Aquabacterium sp. OR-4: one gene and its partner. Each later gene encodes a partner of the first gene's protein in a complex. Links are inferred from orthologs where the notes say so. Each region holds a gene or a part of one and is shown in the gene's direction. Other genes may lie near its edges. The genes, in order: tldD and pmbA.

Region 1 (3,252 bases):
TGCGCCGACTGCCGCACCACGAACACCGAGCCCGCGCGCTGGCCGTCCAGCTCGGCCATCCAGCAGCGCTCGAAGCCGGGCTGGAACTGGCGCACATGGTCGGCCACGATGCCGGCCACCAGGCCCTCGAAGCGGCTGTCGAAGCCGTGTTCCCGGGCGTACAGCTCGGCGTGCTGCTGCACCACCCAGCCCAGGTCGCCCGGCACCGGCTCGCGCAGCAGCGCGGTGCGGGTGAGGGCGCGGCCGTTGCCGGCGGCGGCCGGCTGCAGCAAGGCCTCGATCCGGCCCATGGCCGCCACCACGGCCTGGCGGTCGGCCACCGGCAGCGGGGCCAGCAGGGCCGCGGCCTCGTCGCAGGATTTCTGCTGCAGCGGCGCCAGCACCGCCTGCCCGGCGGCGGTGAGGCTCAGCAGGCTTTGCCGCGCATCGCGGGTGCTGCTGGCACGCTGCAGCCAGCCGGCCTGCTCGAAGCGCTTGAGGATGCGGCTGAGGTAGCCGCCATCCAGCCCCAGCGCCCGGGCCAGCTGGCTGGCCACCGGCGCCGGCTGGTGCGCCAGCTCGTACAGCACACGCACCTCGGTGAGCGTGAGCGGGCTGCCCAGGTACGGCGCCAGCACGCCGGCGTGCCGGGTGTAGAAGCGGTTGAAGCGCCGCACCGCGGCAATGGCGGCGGCATCGGGGGCGTCAACGGCATCGGCGGCACGGGCGGTCGCCGGGTCGGGCGGCGGCGGGGGTTCAGGCCAGGTCATGCTTGCCATCGTCAATCAAATGATTGCCTTGGTCAAGCAATTGCCGGCCGCCAGCCCTGCGCCGAGGGCCTTGGCGGCCCGGCCATCCGGCCGCTGTTGCGCGCCATTTCGGCCCAGCGCCAAAACACCCCGGCTCCTACAATGGCCCGATGATTTCGCGCGAACCCACCCTCGAGCGGCTAGCCACCGCGCAGCAACTGCTGATCGATCCCTTCGGCCTCGACGAGGCCAAGATCGCGAATGCGCTTGCAGTGATCGGCCAGCACCGTGTCGACGACGCGGATCTCTACTTCCAGATCACCCGCCACGAGGGCTGGAGCCTGGAAGAAGGCATCGTCAAGAGCGGCAGCTTCGGCATCGACCAGGGCGTGGGCGTGCGCGCCGTGGCCGGCGAAAAAACCGCCTTCGCCTACAGCGACGACATCTCCGAAGCCAGCCTGCTCGACGCCGCGCGCACCGTGCGCTCGATCGCCGCGGCCGGCCAGAGCAAGCGCATCCAGGTGGGCCGCGCCGCCAAGGTGGCCGCCAGCCGCGCGCTGTACCCCAGCACCGACCCGATCGGCACCCTCGACAGCGCGCAGAAGGTGGCCCTGCTCGAGAAGGTCGAGCGCATGGCCCGCGCGCGTGACCCGCGTGTGGTGCAGGTGATGGCTGGCGTGGCCGCCGAATACGACGTGGTGCTGGTGGCCCGCGCCGACGGCACCCGCGCCGCCGATGTGCGCCCGCTGGTGCGCCTGTCGGTCACGGTGATCGCCGAGAGCAACGGCCGCCGCGAGATCGGCTCGGGCGGCGGCGGTGGCCGCTACGGCCTGGGCTACTTCCAGGACGAGCTGCTGACCCAGTACGTCGACCAGGCCGTCAACGCCGCGCTCACCAACCTCGAGTCGCGCCCGGTGCCGGCCGGCCAGATGACCGTGGTGCTGGGCCCGGGCTGGCCCGGCGTGCTGCTGCACGAGGCCGTGGGCCATGGCCTGGAAGGCGACTTCAACCGCAAGGGCAGCAGCGCCTTCAGCGGCAAGATCGGCCAGCGCGTGGCGGCCAAGGGCGTGACGGTGCTCGACGACGGCACCATCCCCGACCGCCGCGGCAGCCTCAATGTGGATGACGAAGGCCATGCCAGCCAGCGCAATGTGCTGATCGAGGACGGCATCCTCAAGGGCTACATCCAGGACAGCATGAACGCCCGCCTGATGGGCGTGAAGCCCACCGGCAACGGCCGCCGCGAGAGCTACGCCCATGTGCCGATGCCGCGCATGACCAACACCTACATGCTGGCCGGCGACAAGACCAGGGACGAGATCGTCGCCAGCATCAAGCGCGGCGTCTACGCCACCAACTTCGGCGGCGGCCAGGTCGACATCACCAGCGGCAAGTTCGTGTTCTCGGCCAGCGAGGCCTACTGGGTGGAGAACGGCAAGATCCTCTACCCCGTGAAGGGCGCGACCATCATCGGCAACGGCCCCGACGCGCTCACGCGCGTGAGCATGATCGGCAACGACCTGCAGCTCGACACCGGCGTGGGCGTGTGCGGCAAAGAGGGCCAGAGCGTGCCGGTGGGCGTGGGCCAGCCGACGCTGCGCATCGACGGCCTCACCGTGGGCGGCACAGCGTGACCTGGCGCGTCCGGCAGCGCGGTGCCGCCGCCACCCAGCGGGCGGCTTGGCCGGCCGGCTTTGGGTGGCCGGGCGCTCGGCCGGCGCCGCTGCGCCCGCGTCATGCGCCTGTCAGCCCGCCCGTGCTACATTCGCCGCCCATGCGCGCCCCGCGATTTTTCTTTGCCTACTTTTGGTTCTCGCCCCTGACCGGCGGCTGGAGAGGCAAGCGCGCGTAAGCACCGCAAACCGAACACCCAGAAAACCGCCGGTTCACCCCGGCGGTTTTTTTTCGTCTGTTCGGATCGCAAACACCCCCACGACACGGCAATCCGTCCACAGGAGTACCCCATGGCCCCGAAATCCCCCAGCAGCCACACCAGCACGGACGCGGGCTATGGCTACACGCTCAGCGAGAAGACCAGCCAGACCGACGACCAGCGCATCCAGGAGGTGACCCCCTTGCCGCCGCCCGAGCACCTGATCCGCTTCTTCCCGATTGCCGGCACGCCGGTGGAGACGCTGATCGCCGACACCCGCCGCAGCATCCGCAAGCAGCTCGAGGGCAAGGACGACCGCCTGCTGGTGGTCATCGGCCCCTGCTCGATCCACGACCCGGCCGCGGCGCTGGAGTACGCGCGCAAGCTCAAGACCGAGCGCGAGAAGTACAGCGACACGCTGGAGATCGTGATGCGCGTGTACTTCGAGAAGCCGCGCACCACGGTGGGCTGGAAGGGCCTGATCAATGACCCCTACCTCGACGAGAGCTACCGCATCCACGAAGGCCTGCGCATCGCGCGCCAGCTGCTGGTGGACATCAACCGCCTGGGCGTGCCGGCCGGCAGCGAGTTTCTCGACGTGATCAGCCCGCAGTACATCGGCGACCTGATCAGCTGGGGCGCGATCGGCGC
Region 2 (3,273 bases), on another replicon or contig:
TCGGGAATCAGCCGCGGCTGCCAGGTGATCGGGTTCTTCAGCGCCTTGCCCAGCCAGTCCTGCAGCGCCGGGATGCCCTTGTCCTCGTAGATGCCGGTGGAGGCGCGGTCGCTGATCGAGACCACGCCGACGGTCACCGCATCGTGCTGTTCAGTCGTCGTGCTCATCGTCGTCTTCGCTCGATTCTTCGGGGTTGGCGGCGCCATCGGCGGCGGCCAGGTACGGCTTGATGAACTGGAACAGCGCGCGGTAGCCGCGGCCGTTGCGTTTTTCAGGCGCGGCGGCGGCGTCGGTGCGCGCGGCGCGCACCAGGCTGCGCAGCTGCTGCAGGTCGCTGCCCGGGAACTCTTGCGCCCAGCGGGTCACGGCCTCGTCGTTGGCCACCATCTCGTCGCGCCAGCGTTCGGTGTTGTGCAGGCGCAGCGTGTCCTTGGCCGAGCCGAGCTTGTAGGCCGCCACCGCCTCGCGCAGCGGTGCCTCGTCGGCAAAGCGCATCTGCTTGCCCACGTACTGCAGCTGGCGGCGCCGGCCCTCGTGGCTGCGCGTGCGGCGCAGTTCGTCGAGGGCGTTGCGCAGGCCCTCGGGCATGTCGAGCGCGGCCAGGCGGCTGGCCGGCAGCTCGGACAGCTCGACGCCCAGCTTCTGCAGATCGTGGGCCTGCTGCTTCAGCCGGGTCTTGCTGGGGCGGCCGGTTTCGATGGCGATGCCTTCGAGGCCGGCGGTTTCTTCGGGGAGGGCGTCGGTGGGACGTTGCCGCATGGGGCTCTGGCAGGGTGGGTGGGGTGGCTATGATTGTCTCTTACCTCCGCCGCCCCCCCAACCGCCGCGCCGCGCGTCAACAAGAGTCACCAAGAACACCCCATGTCCGGATCCACCACCTCCCAGGGCTTCGCCTTCGACCGCGAGCAGTTCCAGCAGATCATCGAGGACACGCTGGACATCGCGAAGGGCCTGGGGGCCAGCGACGCCGGCGCCGAGGTCAGCGAGGGCGCGGGCCTGTCGGTCTCAGTGCGCAAGGGCGAGCTCGAGAACGTGGAGCGCAACCGCGACAAGAGCCTGGGCGTCACCGTCTACCTGGGCCAGCGCCGCGGCAATGCCAGCACCAGCGATTTCTCGCGCGCCGCCATCGAGCAGACGGTGCGCGCCGCCTACGACATCGCCCGCTTCACCGCCGAAGACCCCGCCGCCGGCCTGCCCGAGGCCGAAGACCTGGCCACGCCCGATGTGGCGGGCATGGACCTCGACCTGTTCTACCCCTGGGCGCTGAACGCCGACACCGCGGCCGAGCTGGCGCGGCGCAGCGAGGACGCGGCCTTTGCCACCCATCCGCGCATCAGCAACAGCGAAGGGGCGGGCGTGTCGGCGCAGCAATCGCACTTCTGGGCCGGCAACTCGCGCGGCTTTCGCGGCGGTTATGCCAGCTCGCGGCATTCGATCTCGGTGGCGCCGATCGCCACCCACCGCCGCGACATGCAGCGCGACGCCTGGTACACCTCGGTGCGCGACCCGCTCGAGCTGGCCGCGCCCGAGGCCGTGGGCCGCTATGCCGCCGAGCGCGCGCTGTCGCGCCTGAACGCCCGCAAGATCGCCACCTGCGAGGTGCCGGTGCTGTTCGAGAACACGCTGGCCGCCGGCATGATCAGCGCGCTGGTGCAGGCCACCAGCGGCGGTGCGCTGTACCGCCGCGCCACCTACCTGCTCGACAGCCTGGGCCAGGCGGTGATGGCCGATCACCTGGATCTCGACGAGCAGCCGCACATCCGCAAGGGCAAGGGCAGCGCGCCTTTCGACGACGAGGGCGTCACCACCCGGCAGCGCCGCGTGGTGCAGGCCGGCGTGCTGCAGGGCTACTTCCTGTCGAGCTACTCGGCGCGCAAGCTGGGGCTCAAGACCACCGGCCACGCCGGCGGCTCGCAGAACCTGCGCCTGTCGAGCCGGCTCACCCAGCCGGGCGACCACCTCGAGCAGATGCTGCGCAAGCTGGGCCGCGGCCTGTTTGTCACCGAGCTGATGGGCCAGGGGGTCAACGGCGTCACCGGCGACTACTCGCGCGGCGCGGCCGGCTTCTGGGTCGAGGGCGGCCGCATCGTGCACCCGGTGCACGAGGTCACCATTGCCGGCAACCTGAAGGACATGCTGCGCGGCATCGTGGCGCTGGGCGCCGACGAGTACGTGTCGGGTGGCAAGCGCGTCGGCTCGCTGCTGCTCGAGCGCATGAAGGTCGCCGGCAGCTGAACGGCCAACGCATCCAGCCGGCGCTGGATCAGGGCTTACCCTTGATTCCGCGCTGCGGCACGGCCATCTTCAGGTAACTGCAAGCTGGCCTGGCCGAGACTCCCGCCCGACTCGGCGCCACCTTTGCGGCGCTGCCATTCAGACGAGGAGATCCCGCATGGAACGCCGTTCATTCGTACGCAGCGCTGGCCTGGCCGGCATCCTGGCCGCTGGCGCCGCACCGGCCGTGGTGCAGGCCCAGGCCCAGATCCGCTGGCGCCTGGCGTCGAGCTTCCCGAAGTCGCTCGACACGATCTACGGCGGTGCCGACGAGTTTGCCAAGAAGGTCGGCGAGCTGACCGGCGGCAAGTTCCAGATCTCGGTGCACTCGGCCGGTGAGCTGATGCCCGCCTTCGGCGTGGTCGATGGCGTGCAGAACGGCACCGTCGAAGCCTGCCACACCGTGCCGTACTACTTCTTCGGCAAGGACGAGGCCTTTGCGCTGGGCGCGGCCATTCCGTTCGGCATGAACAGCCGCCAGATGACGGCCTGGATGCTGGAAGGCAACGGCCTGAAGCTGATGCGCGAGTTCTACGCGCAGTACAACATCATCAGCTTCCCGTGCGGCAACACCGGCGCCCAGATGGCCGGCTGGTACCGCAAGGAGGTCAAGAGCGCGGCCGATGTGAAGGGCCTGAAGTTCCGCATCGGCGGCTTTGCCGGCAAGGTGCTTGAGCGCATGGGCGGCGTGCCGCAGAACATCCCCGGCGGCGAGATCTACCAGTCGCTCGAAAAGGGCACCATCGACGCCGCCGAGTGGATCGGCCCGTACGACGACCAGAAGCTGGGCTTCAACAAGGTGGCGCCGTACTACGCCTACCCGGCCTGGTGGGAAGGCGGCCCGCAGATCGACCTGTTCGTCAACCAGAAGGCCTATGCCGCGCTGTCGGCCGAGTACAAGGCCGTGGTCGAGTGCGCGGCCACCTACGCGCACGTGGACATGCAGGCCAAGTACGACGGCAAGAACCCCGGCGCGCTCAAGCAGCTGGTGGCCAACGG

Evidence for each region.
Region 2: the proteins of tldD (region 1) and pmbA are in contact, whole or in part, in a solved structure (PDB 5NJ9), measured with the Escherichia coli proteins. The link is inferred for Aquabacterium sp. OR-4 from one-to-one orthologs.

The regions. Positions count from the first base shown.
Region 1 is NZ_JAOCQD020000001.1:305,032-308,283, reverse strand. Bases 190-3,130 are described here. They hold tldD (metalloprotease TldD), read left to right. Parts: upstream 190-898; coding sequence 899-2,362; downstream 2,363-3,130. Other genes in these bases: N4G63_RS01220 (3-deoxy-7-phosphoheptulonate synthase), read left to right, coding at 2,693-3,130; N4G63_RS01230 (bifunctional helix-turn-helix transcriptional regulator/GNAT family N-acetyltransferase), read right to left, coding at 190-758. Outside these bases: more of N4G63_RS01230, read right to left, coding at 1-189; more of N4G63_RS01220, read left to right, coding at 3,131-3,252. UniProt on the Escherichia coli protein: Metalloprotease involved in CcdA degradation. Suppresses the inhibitory activity of the carbon storage regulator (CsrA).
Region 2 is NZ_JAOCQD020000002.1:552,027-555,299, reverse strand. What follows is about bases 87-3,048. They hold pmbA (metalloprotease PmbA), read left to right. Parts: upstream 87-861; coding sequence 862-2,235; downstream 2,236-3,048. Other genes in these bases: N4G63_RS14700 (TRAP transporter substrate-binding protein), read left to right, coding at 2,393-3,048; yjgA (ribosome biogenesis factor YjgA), read right to left, coding at 151-759; mog (molybdopterin adenylyltransferase), read right to left, coding at 87-167. In the rest of the region: more of mog, read right to left, coding at 1-86; more of N4G63_RS14700, read left to right, coding at 3,049-3,273.